DNA from 2 places in the Rheinheimera gaetbuli genome. Region 1 is predicted to be linked to the other one. Evidence: predicted binding sites of a transcription regulator. Region 1 holds the regulator's gene; the other holds the start of a gene.
The links. Region 1 encodes sigma-54, which starts transcription at its own class of promoters, with help from an activator protein. Its sites were predicted from a motif close to TGGCANGNTNCNTGCTT; they were not measured.
Positions count from the first base shown of each region.

Region 2: a site for sigma-54 is predicted at 1,871-1,887, ahead of flgF (flagellar basal-body rod protein FlgF). Genes of this name have one in related genera too.

Region 1 covers NZ_BAAGTL010000008.1:256,816-262,787, forward strand. Annotated here, with positions in the region: gene ACYVIC_RS08045 (K+/H+ antiporter subunit F) at 1-103, shown strand, start outside; gene ACYVIC_RS08050 (Na+/H+ antiporter subunit G) at 120-488, shown strand; gene ACYVIC_RS08055 (HPr family phosphocarrier protein) at 480-764, opposite strand; gene rapZ (RNase adapter RapZ) at 771-1,631, opposite strand; gene ptsN (PTS IIA-like nitrogen regulatory protein PtsN) at 1,628-2,101, opposite strand; gene hpf (ribosome hibernation promoting factor) at 2,109-2,396, opposite strand; gene ACYVIC_RS08075 (RNA polymerase factor sigma-54) at 2,423-3,901, opposite strand; gene lptB (LPS export ABC transporter ATP-binding protein) at 3,948-4,670, opposite strand; gene lptA (lipopolysaccharide transport periplasmic protein LptA) at 4,667-5,158, opposite strand; gene lptC (LPS export ABC transporter periplasmic protein LptC) at 5,148-5,702, opposite strand; gene kdsC (3-deoxy-manno-octulosonate-8-phosphatase KdsC) at 5,699-5,972, opposite strand, start outside.
Region 2 covers NZ_BAAGTL010000007.1:85,868-91,839, reverse strand. Annotated here, with positions in the region: gene flgH (flagellar basal body L-ring protein FlgH) at 1-245, opposite strand, end outside; gene flgG (flagellar basal-body rod protein FlgG) at 257-1,045, opposite strand; gene flgF (flagellar basal-body rod protein FlgF) at 1,081-1,827, opposite strand; gene flgE (flagellar hook protein FlgE) at 1,965-3,308, opposite strand; gene ACYVIC_RS06970 (flagellar hook assembly protein FlgD) at 3,326-4,054, opposite strand; gene flgC (flagellar basal body rod protein FlgC) at 4,065-4,490, opposite strand; gene flgB (flagellar basal body rod protein FlgB) at 4,493-4,894, opposite strand; gene ACYVIC_RS06955 (CheR family methyltransferase) at 4,968-5,801, opposite strand; gene ACYVIC_RS06950 (chemotaxis protein CheV) at 5,818-5,972, opposite strand, start outside.

The sequences.
Region 1 (5,972 bases):
GTCGCCATTGTACTTTGAAGCGGCATTACTTATCGCTATGTTGGGTTTTGTTAGTACCGTTGCGGTTTGTAAGTTTTTGTTACGCGGCGATATTGTAGAGTAGAGAGTAGGAGGTTCTGATGCAGCATTGGATTGAGTGGGCAGTAGCATTTTTTTTGTTGCTGGGCGGCAGCTTTGTGCTGATCGGCTCTATTGGTTTAACCCGGATGCCAGATTTTTTTATGCGGTTGCATGGCCCAACCAAGGCAACCACGCTGGGGATGGGCGGTATATTGCTGGGGTCGATTTTCTATTTCAGTTTAAGCGGCGGTGTCAGTGTACATGAACTACTGATTACGATTTTCTTATTGATCACCGCACCAATAAGCGCCCATATGCTGATTAAAACCGCATTGCACCATCAGTTGAAAAGCGTTAACAAAACACTTGGCAGGGAAAATATAGCAGCCGACAAGCGCAAACAGGCCAGACCTGAACCTCTACCCTGAGACGGGGTGATCTTCGTCAAAGCCATTGCGGATAAGAGTCGCTACTGCTTGCAGAGCTTGTTCGCCATCGTCTCCTTCGGTATAAACTTGCAGTGTTTTGCCCTTGCTGCTTGCTAGCATCAACAGTGCCAGCACACTGCTGGCGTCAGCCGTTTTACCTTCCTGATGCAACTCGATGCGGGCATTAAACTGCTGGCATAGTTGTGCCAGCTTAGTTGCTGCTCGGGCATGCAACCCCAGCTGATTCACAATGGTAACATCGGCAGAGTATTTCATATTAAGTTAGCTCTTTTGATGATGTCTTACTAACTCGCGGTGGCGCAATTGTACGTCTTCGCGTGAGTTGCGATAACTCTCAGCTAAACTTTCAACCATATAAACCGAGCGGTGCTGACCGCCGGTGCATCCTATCGCGATAGTTAGATAGCTGCGGTTGTTGCGTTCCAATTGTGGCAACCAACTGCTGATAAAGCTGTTAATATGCCAGATGTATTTCGCTACAACTGGTTGTGCTGCCAGGTAATCTTTTACGGGCTGGTCTAGGCCAGTGAGCGGTTTTAAGTCTGGTTCCCAGTGCGGATTAGGTAAAAAACGTGCGTCAAATACGAAGTCAGCGTCCTTGGGAATACCGTACTTAAAGCCAAACGATTCAAACAGAATTACCAGGCGGCCACTCTTTTGGCCAAGAATGCGTTCGCGTAGCTGCTCAGCTAGCTGGTGTACGTTAAGATCAGTGGTGTCTATATATAAATCAGCGCGGCTGGATATGGGATCCAGCAACTGTTGCTCGCGTGATATGGCTTCGTCCAGTGACATCGCCTGATGCGAAAGTGGGTGCAGCCGGCGTGTTTCACTAAAGCGCTTGATTAGACTGGCGTGATCGGCGTCCAGATACAGTATGGTTAATTCTAATTTACGCGGAAGATATGACAGAATCTCTGCTAACTCGTCAGGGTCTTGTGGCAGGTTTCGTACATCAATACTAACGGCGACACGCTCGTACTGCCCCATTACCGTTGTAGCCAAAGTGGGTAGTAAATTCACCGGAATATTGTCGACACAATAATAGCCTAGGTCTTCCATTACCCTTAAGGCAACAGATTTTCCGGAACCGGAACGACCACTGACTACCAGTAATTTCATGTGTTGTTGTCCATAGCACTATATTCCAGTAATAACTGATAGAGTTGCTGGTTGGTTTCGGCGTGACGGAGTTTTTTGGTGAGTTCTTTCTGACTTAGCAATCGGGCAATAGCTGCAAGCGTGCTAAGGTGTGCCTGGCATTGTTGTTCCGGGATGAGAATAGCACAAAAAATATCCACCGGCTGGTTATCAATAGCATCAAACGGAATACTCTCTTTGCTAACCACAAACACCAGTAGCGGTTCGGTAACCTGCTTCAGTTTGCCGTGTGGAATGGCGATACCGCCTCCTATGCCGGTTGACCCCAACTTCTCACGGGTTGTCAGTGCTTCTAATATACTGTACTCAGCAATATCAGGTAGTTGCTGGTGTGCCAGTTCGGCAATATATTCCAGAATGCGTTTTTTGCTGTTAAAAAGAACTGCACTTTTAGTGCAGTTCTCGGCAAGCATTGAGCTTAAATTCATCATGGCCAAATCAGTGTCGGGAAATTTTCTCTTTATGCTTGATCACCTGACGATCCAGTTTATCAATCAGCTGGTCGATCGCAGCATACATGTTTTCATCTTCAGAAATTGCAAATACTTCGCCACCACTCAAGTGCAGCTTAGCTTCAGCAATCTGCTTTAATTTTTCCACGTTTAGGATCACATGTACATTATTTATGTGATCGAAATGCCGTTCAAGCTTTGCAAATTTGCTGTCAACGTACTCTCTTAAGGCTGTGGTAATTTCAACATGGCGACCGGTAAGATTGATTTGCATAGACATATTCCTTCTTTTAGGCTTATTTACAGCAAGGTCTTGCGTTGATTAGACGGCGGTATGAACAGGGATTCGCGGTATTTGGCAATAGTACGCCGCGCTACGTTGATACCTTGCTCCAGCAGAATGTCAGCCATTTTGCTATCGCTGAGCGGTTTAGCCGGATTCTCCGCCGCCACTAATTTCTTGATAAAGGCTCTGATTGCAGTAGACGAGCATTCGCCACCACTCTCAGTACTAACGTGACTGGAAAAGAAGAACTTAAGTTCAAAAATACCCCTTGGTGTATGCATGTATTTTTGTGTGGTAACCCTAGAGATGGTTGATTCATGCATACCTACCATCTCTGCTACGTCGTTAAGCACCATAGGTTTCATGGCTTCTTCACCATGCTCAAAAAATGCCTGCTGCTGTTGCACAATGCAGTTTGTCACTTTTAACAGGGTTTCGTTACGGCTTTCTAAGCTTTTCAAAAACCACTTTGCCTCCTGCAAATGTGAACGAATAAACTGGCTGTCTGTACTGTTTTTCGCGGTACGTGACATTGCAGCATATTGTTGGTTTATCCGCACCTTGGGCATAGCATCCGGATTAAGCTCAACCTGCCAGCGACCTTTTACTTTCATCACGCTGACATCAGGGACAACGTACTGCTGCTCTTCCCGGATAACATCGGCACCGGGACGCGGGTTCAAAGAGTGGATGAGCCGCATTGCTTCTTTTAGCTCATCCTCTTTTAGTTTAGTCACCCGCATTAAAGAACGAAAGTCGCGGTTAGCTAAAAGTTCTGTGTGATCACGGATCAGGCTCTGTGCAGCGGCTAAAAACGGCGTATCAGGGCTAAACTGGCGCAGCTGCACTGTCAGACATTCCTGCACTGAGCGTGCACCTACCCCAACCGGGTCGAATAATTGGATGCGTTTAATGACGGCTTCTACTTCATCTGCTTCAATATCTGCCAGACCCAGCGATTCAAGAATGTCATCACAGCTGATAGTAAGCAGACCGTTATCGTCTATCGCTTCAATGATGATTTCTGCAATAGCCCTGTCGGTTTCTGAAAATGGGGTCAGCTGCATTTGCCAGCGCAGATAATCGCGCAATGTTTCGCTGGTCTCACCCTGATACACGGTATCTTCTTCGCTTCCCGAATTGCCGGCGCTAACCGGTGCTGCACTAACTAAATCATCCCAGTTGTTATCAAGCGGCAAATCTTCGCTGATATTTTGCTCTGACATCGCATCACTGGTGTCTGGCTCTGCGGCTTCGAACTGCTCATCAGTGGTATTGTCAGAAGCGGACTGTAATGATTCAGAGATATTTACCGGCTCAGCGTTGAAGCTGTCATATTCGTCTTCGGCTTCAAGCAATGGGTTTGCATCCAGCGCTTCCTGAATTTCCTGCTGCAACTCTATTGTCGACAACTGCAGCAAACGGATAGCTTGCTGTAGCTGCGGTGTCATGGTGAGTTGCTGTCCTAAGCGGAGTTGCAAAGAGGGCTTCATCTACTTCTACTAATCTCCTGAATTACCACAAGTACTTTTTTGCTAACTATAGCCTGAATTGCTCGCCGAGGTATACATCCCGTACTTTCTGATTGGCCAATACGTCTTGAGGGGCGCCTGATGCAATCAGTTCACCATGACTAACGATGTACGCAATCTCGCAAACATCAAGGGTTTCACGTACATTATGGTCGGTAATCAGTACACCGATACCACGTTGGCACAAATGCTGAATAATTTTTTTAATGTCGAGGACGGATATCGGATCGACACCGGCAAAGGGTTCATCCAACAAAATAAACGCCGGGTTGGCAGCCAGCGCTCGGGCAATTTCAACGCGTCTGCGTTCGCCACCAGACAAACTCATACCCAGGCTATGTTTAATATGGCCAATATGAAACTCTTCCAGCAAGTCGTCGGCAACTTCTTCCCGACGGGTACGGCTTAAGTCTTTACGGGTTTGTAATATAGCCAGCAGGTTTTCATACACGGTGAGTTTGCGAAAAATCGAGCTTTCCTGCGGCAGATAACCAATACCCAGCCGGGCTCTGGCATGTATTGGATCGAAAGTAATATCCTTATCGTTTAGCGTTATTTTGCCTTTGTCAGACGGTACCAGGCCTACAATCATATAAAAAGTGGTGGTTTTGCCGGCGCCATTGGGTCCCAACAGCCCAACAATTTGTCCGGCATTAACTTCAAGGCTAACATCTTTAACCACTTGCCGGCTTTTATAACTTTTTGCCAGATGTGAGGCGACTAACTTCATGGTTGCTGGTCTTCCTCTGAAGTAATAATAGTGGTTACCCGTCTGGAGCTGTCACTCGCTGCATTCAGTTCTTGCGTTTCAACATTGTATTTTATTACTGATGCTTTGACGACGCTGCCGCTTTGTGCCAGTTCTGCATTGCCATTTAGTATCAAAGTGCGATTAGCCGGCTCGTAGCGCATTTCACTGGCAGAAGCATTGACGATCTTGCCATCTTCCAGCTGTTGGCTGTAGTTAACTGGGTTGCCGCTAACGATGTATATTTCTTTGCCTTTACCGGTGCTGGCGTCAATTTCTAACCGGTCGGCACTAATGCTGATAGCGCCATGCGTAATGATGACATTATCACTGTAGGTCAGGACATTTTCTTTTAACGACGCTAAATTATCAGCATCTATCTGAATTTTTTGGGTATAGTCGGCTGACGCAGCCTGTGTAAAGGGCTGTAGTAATACTGCCAGCACTAAATATACAAATTTATTCTTCATTACGATATACCGTTTGCTGGTGTTGCAATAGTTTAAAGGCGTGTGTTGTTAAATCTGCATTAATGCCTATGCCTTTGATTTCGAACCCTTTTCCTGAAATTAGTACCGGTAGGTTGTTTTGTAGCCGGTTGTCAGGAAATAACATTTCCAAGCTGTCCGTTGCTAACCTGTCGAATAGCTGGTCTTGAGATAAGCTTTTAATTTGCACCTGCTGCTCAAGGATGATTTTATCCTGCACAAACCATATTGCATACTCACTGCTGGCTTGCCAGTCTGGCTGGTGTTGTTCGTTATACAGGGTATACACCGGCTTTTCAAACTGCATAAACCCCAGTTGCTCAAAATGTTCCAGTCGCTGCGCACTCACAACATCTGCTTGATAACCTGCGGCGTTATAAAGACGTCGGGTAATGTTCAACGCCACATAGTCTGGCAGTAGTTCCTGGTCGGTTTGCAGCGCAGATCCATCGTTGTGTGGGGTAAACCAGAGATAGCCGGCAATTCCAACCAGCAACAGCACTATCGGTAACAATAGTTTTCTCATGCGCTGCTTCCGTCGAACAAGCCGAATTGTTGTTGGCTTATTAATAATAGATCACACAGTTCTCTGACTGCACCGTAGCCACCAGGCAAACTGGTGATATAACTTGCTTGGCGCAATAGGTACGGATGAGCATCTTTTACCGCTACGGCAAGACCACAGTGCTGCATAACCGACCAATCTGCCAGATCATCTCCAATATAGGCCACTTCTTTGGCATTAAGTTGCAGTTTAAGCAATAACTCGTTAAAGGCGGCCAGTTTATTTTCCTGT
Region 2 (5,972 bases), on a different contig from region 1:
TTACTGGCCTGAGTGCGCTCTTTTAACACTACGGTAATAATGTCGCCTTCGTGTCGCGCTTTATTATCGGAATACAGGCTATTGGAATAGTTTTGTGCAAACAAAGAGCCATTGTGCACCAGTTGCCGAGTCGGCATCTCTGGCTGTAACGGTGCAAAATAAGGGTCGTTTGCCTGCGGCTCCTGCAAAGATGCACAACCAGACAAACCAACTATAATGCCGATGCCAATAATAGTGCGTAACATAACGCCTCCGATTACAACTGCTGAATTGCAAAGCCTAACATCTGGTCGACAGATGAAATGACTTTCGAATTCATTTCATACACGCGCTGACTTTCAATCAGACTCACCAGCTCTTCAGTAACATTGACGTTGGATGTCTCCAATGCTCCCTGTACGATAATACCTAAGCCCTCCAGCCCGGGAATGCCCTGCACCGGGGCTCCACTGGCGCCGGTTTCGCGAAACAGGTTTTGCCCAACAGGCTCAAGCCCAGCCGGATTGATAAAGTTCGTTACTGTAAGCTGCCCCAACACTGCTGGCTCACCCTGCCCTGGCAACTGCACAGATACCTGACCATCCTGCGCTACCGTTAAGCTTTGTGCATCAGGTGGCACCACAATATTGGGCTGCAACTGAAAGCCCGCACCTGACGTAACCAGACTGCCCTCATTATCAATAGTAAACTGACCATTGCGGGTATACGAGATCGTACCGTCAGGCATTAGGATCTCAAAAAAGCCGTGCCCCTGGATCATGATGTCCATGCTGTTGTCAGTCGTGATCATATTGCCCTGAGTGAAGTTTTTCTGCGTTGCCACCACCTTGGTACCAGCACCAATCATTAAACCATTGGGTAGCTCGGTATTTTGTGACGATGCCCCACCAGGCTGATTCACGTTCTGGTATAACAAGTCTTCAAAGATGGCGCGGCTTTTCTTAAAGCCAACCGTACTGGCGTTTGCCAGGTTATTAGAAATTACCGAAATATCACGCTGTTTAGCGTCTAATCCGGTTTTACTGATCCATAAAGCTGGATGCATAACTGCCTCCCGGGCCGTAACCCGTTATCTGGTGATTAACCCATTATCCGAAGTAACTGAACTTGCTGGCGGTCCATATCTTCAGCGCTCTTCATCATTTTCACTTGCAATTCAAACTGACGCTGCAAACTGATCATGTAGGTCATTTCGCCTACTGCGTTGACATTACTGCCCTCAATAGCACCATTAAGTAAGTTCACATCTGGCGCCGCTTCAGCCACCTGCCCGTCTTTACGCCGGAATAAACCGTCATTTCCCTTTTCCATCTCGCTGTTTGATGGTTTAACCAGCTTAATACGACCAACAGCCGCAATAGCGTCAGCCGGGGCACCTTGCGGCAACGCACTTATCGTGCCGTCGTTGCCAATTTCCAGTTTTGCCAGTGGCACTGGTAACTGAATAGGACCATCGTCGCCCATTACGGCAAGCCCTGATGAGGTTTCCAACATACCTTGTGCATTTAGCTGCAAATTACCGCCACGGGTGTAGGCTTCAGTGCCATCCGGTGCCAGAACTGCCAACCAACCATCGCCTTGAATTGCAACATCCAGCTCACGCTCGGTCATAATGATGGCGCCGGCGTCAAAGTTTTGACCTGGCTGTTCAGTCATGGAAAACACCCGGCTGGGAAGACCGTCGCCAAACGCCTGCATTGCCCGAGCCTGTTCAAAGTCGGCTTTAAAACCAACGGTGCCGGTATTGGCAAGATTATTTGCCCGCACCGCTAAACCATTCATATTTTCTTTGGCACCGCTCATGGCGATGTATAGCAAACGGTCCATTAGGCTCTCCGTGATCTGTTGCTACAACTTATATCTATTGATGAAGCAAAATTGATGCCACAAAAATATTGGAGGGAACAATAAAGTGGATAAAAAAACACCACCCGAAGGTGGTGTTTAATATAGCTTGGTCACGCTTAACGAATTTGCAGCACGGTTTGTTGCAAGGTACTGTTTACTTCCAGTGCCCTTGAGTTAGCCTGAAAGTTGCGCTGCGCGCTGATAAGGTCTACCAGCTCGGTGGTTAGGTTTACGTTTGACTGCTCAAGCGCTGACGCGTTGACTGCACCAAAGGTGCCAATATTGGCCTGCCCACCTATTGGCTCACCTGACGTAATACTTTGCTTCCATGATGTATTACCCACCTGCTTTAAGCCTTGTACATTTGCAAACCGCACCAGTGTTACCTGCGCCAGAAAAGAAGAATCACCATTGCTGTAGCTGGCCAGCACCCGGCCAAAAGCATCAATGTCAACGCCTGTCAGGCTCCCTACAGTAGTACCATCCTGACTCAGGTTAGTAACATCGAAATTAGAGGCGTATTGTGTCGGCGTTCTAACACCTGATGCATCACGAAAGTTTACTGCAATATCCGTAGCAAACTGAGCACCGTTTGTCAGGTAATTGTTGCTAGCCAGGTTTAAATCTGCAGCTGGGATCGTAATGGTAGGTAATGGCGGTGTATCAATGAAATTACCATTTGAATCAAAGACTATAGGATCTCCCTGAAACCATGATGCCGGGTTACGTGTTGCAGGCGGAACCGGTGCAGGAACTGTTGGGTTGGCCGTAGCTTCATCCCATACAACAAAAGTATCCCAGGTATTAATTGCGGGTGCCGCTTGTTTACGAAAGTAGGTCGTTGCAGTATGGGGCTCACCTAGGCTGTCATAAACGGTAACCGAGGTTGAATGGTTGTATGAAGCCCTGTCAGTTGGATCAAATGCTAATGTTGGCGCTATAACGCGTGAATCAACATTCATACTCAAAAAAATGTTTGTCGTTGCGCGTGGCGCACCGGCCGATGTTGGGATCGCAATAGGCTGCGTTGTACTCAGGCTCACTGACTGATTTTCACCTGTAACTGGATCAACAGCAAAGCCTTGCAGATAATTTCCCTTGTTATCAACAATAAAGTTGTCTTTATTAAGTTTAAAAGCTCCAGATCTGGTATAGGTAAGATCTTGCGATTGCCGATCAGGTGTCAGCGCAAAAAAACCTTCACCGGTAATAGCTAAATCCAGTGAGTTGGCAGTAAATTGCAGTGCGCCCTGACTAAACTGCTGTGCAACAACAGATGTCGCAACACCATCACCTACTTTTGTGCGGCCAGAGGCAAAAATAGATGTGGCATACACATCGGCAAATTCAGCCCGAGACTCTTTAAAACCGGTGGTATTTACGTTAGCGATGTTATTCGCCGTGGTATCCAGATCTTTTTGCGCTGCGGCCAGGCCGCTTAATGCAATATTAAAACTCATAATTCACCTCAGCTCACTTAACTATATGAAACTTCTAATACATCACTTAATTTAACCTGCCCTAATCCCAGCAGGTTAAGCATAATACTGCCACCTTGCCCATTTAGGCTGACGCTACCGACGGGCGTATAAACATTGACCGGTAGACTGGCGTTGCTACCGTCAGCGTAACTCACGTCCACTTTTACTTTATATACGCCGGCTTTCACCCGCTCAGACAACTCACCGTCTACTTCGGCAGCACTCCCCGCGCCGGATGGCATATAGGTACCATCCCAGATAAACTCGTTTTTACCCACTTGCGGGTTTTCCACGCTAAACGATTGTACTAACTCGCCCTTTTCATTTTCTATGCGCACTTTCATCAACGTCGCCGCTTTATCAAGTTCGATATTGCCACGTGATAAGGTTTCGCCGGTAAACACGATTTCATCTGATTGTGTCAGCACAGTGCGTCCCACCAAAGAAGAAGCCTGCAACGCCTGGTTCGACGTCATACTCTGGGCTAAACCTTTAAAACTTTCGTTTAGTGAGCTAATGCCGTCGGCCATGGTAAAATTGGTCATTTGCGCAATCATTTGGTCATTCTCAACTGGCTTGGTCGGGTCCTGATATGCCAGCTGCTGTGTTAACAGCGCGAAAAAATCAGCCTGGGTCAGCGCACCGTTATTTTTATCCGGTGTTTTTTTGTCACCATCCCAGTACATGCCACCCAAGGCGGAGTTGTTGTTTACGCCGGTAGTCATCTGCTACTCCTTATCCCTGTTGCCCAAGCCGCAATGTCCGCATCACCATCTGTTTAGCCGCATCAGCAGTCTGCACGTTGGTTTCATAGGAGCGCGATGCCGAAATCATGTTCGCCATCTCCTCCATAATGTTGATATTAGGCTTATAGATATAACCGTTTTCGTCTGCCATTGGATGGTTTGGCGCATACTCAACGTTGAGCGGCGCGTCCGATTCAACAATACCCAGCACCTTTACCCCAGCGCTAGCATCGCCTTGCAGGCGTTTGGATTGCGACAACTCTGCGGCAAACACCGGATGTCTGCCTCGGTAGGTTTGCTCAACACTGCTGCTTACGCTATTAGCATTGGCAATGTTACTGGCAGTGGTGTTCATCCGCAGTGACTGCGCAGTCATACCGCTGCCGGTAATATCAAAAATATTAAAAGCACCCATAATTATTGTCCTCCGCCGGTAATGGCTTTTTTCAAACCGCCAATACGGGAATTAAGAAATCCCAGGCTTGCTTGATATTCCAGGCTGTTCTGCATAAAGGCATTACGTTCGCGATGAATATCAACACTATTACCGTCGCCGGTATCAGGCTGGTCTGGGTTACGAAATTTAGTTTCATGCCGGGTGGCAGTAGATATGTGGAAATGCTGGTCGTGGGTACGCTGCATAGCACCAGATTGTCTGGCTTTGGCGTTATTCAACGCTTGCTGAAAATCCAGATCTTTAGCTTTATAACCCGGAGTATCTGCGTTGGCGATATTTTCTGCCAGTACCTGAGCACGACGATCGCGCACCAGCATGGCGTCAGGGTGCATACCAAATGCTTTGTCAAAACTGATTGCCATTTTTTTGCCACCTATCTATTAGCGATGGCAAATTAAATGCAAATCTCAGGCCACTATTTTAGATGGTTAATTTTCAGATTTTCTTGCGGTAGATAATGCCGGGGTTACAACGGACCATTTCAAAATCATTGTTCAGGCTAGACAATGACTCAGAGGCGCCGAGAAAAAGGTAACCACGTGAGTTGAGCGATTGGGCAAACTGTTGAATGATTTTCGCTTTGACATCGGCAGAGAAGTAAATTAGTACGTTACGACAAAATATGATGTCGAATTTCCCTAACAAGGTATAACTATCAAGTAGGTTAAGATGACGAAAATTGACATTCTTGCGTACATTGTCTTTTATACGCATCATGCCTTTACCGCTATCTTCAAAGAACTTACTACGGCGCTCAGGCGATAGCCCTCGCGACAAAGCAAGACCGTCATATTCTGCACGCTGACAGTGCTCTAGCATGGTATTTGAAATATCTGTACCGAGTATATTAACCCCCAGGCTAAAAGCACCAGGCCGGCTTTGCTGATATTCCAACGCGGTCATCGCAATAGAATATGGCTCCTGTCCACTAGAACTCGCAGCTGACCATATTTTGACGGTGCGGCAAGTTTTTTCCAGCTCCGGCAAGATTTGTTTTCTTAACAACTCGTAGGGATAGGTATCACGAAACCACAGCGTTTCGTTGGTCGTCATAGCATCAATTACCGCAGAGCGTAATTGACGTTCAAACGGACTTAGCGTCTTACTTACCAGCTCAGACAACGTTGCCACACCAAAGCGTTGCATTAGCGGTGCCAGCCGGCTTTTTACCAGATATTGTTTGTTGTCACCCAGTACAATACCGCACTGTTGCTCCAGAAAATCCCGGAACAACACATACTCTTTATCTTGCAGCTCTTTATTTACCACCGTTAATCCTTACAGGTTATTCTGCATGCAGCCACTTCTGAACAGACTCTGCCAGTTCATCCGGGTTAAACTTAGCAATAAAATCATCGGCACCCACTTTTTGGACCATCTGCTGGTTAAACACACCACTTAAAGAGGTGTGCAGAATAACATGTAACTTTTTCAATTTAG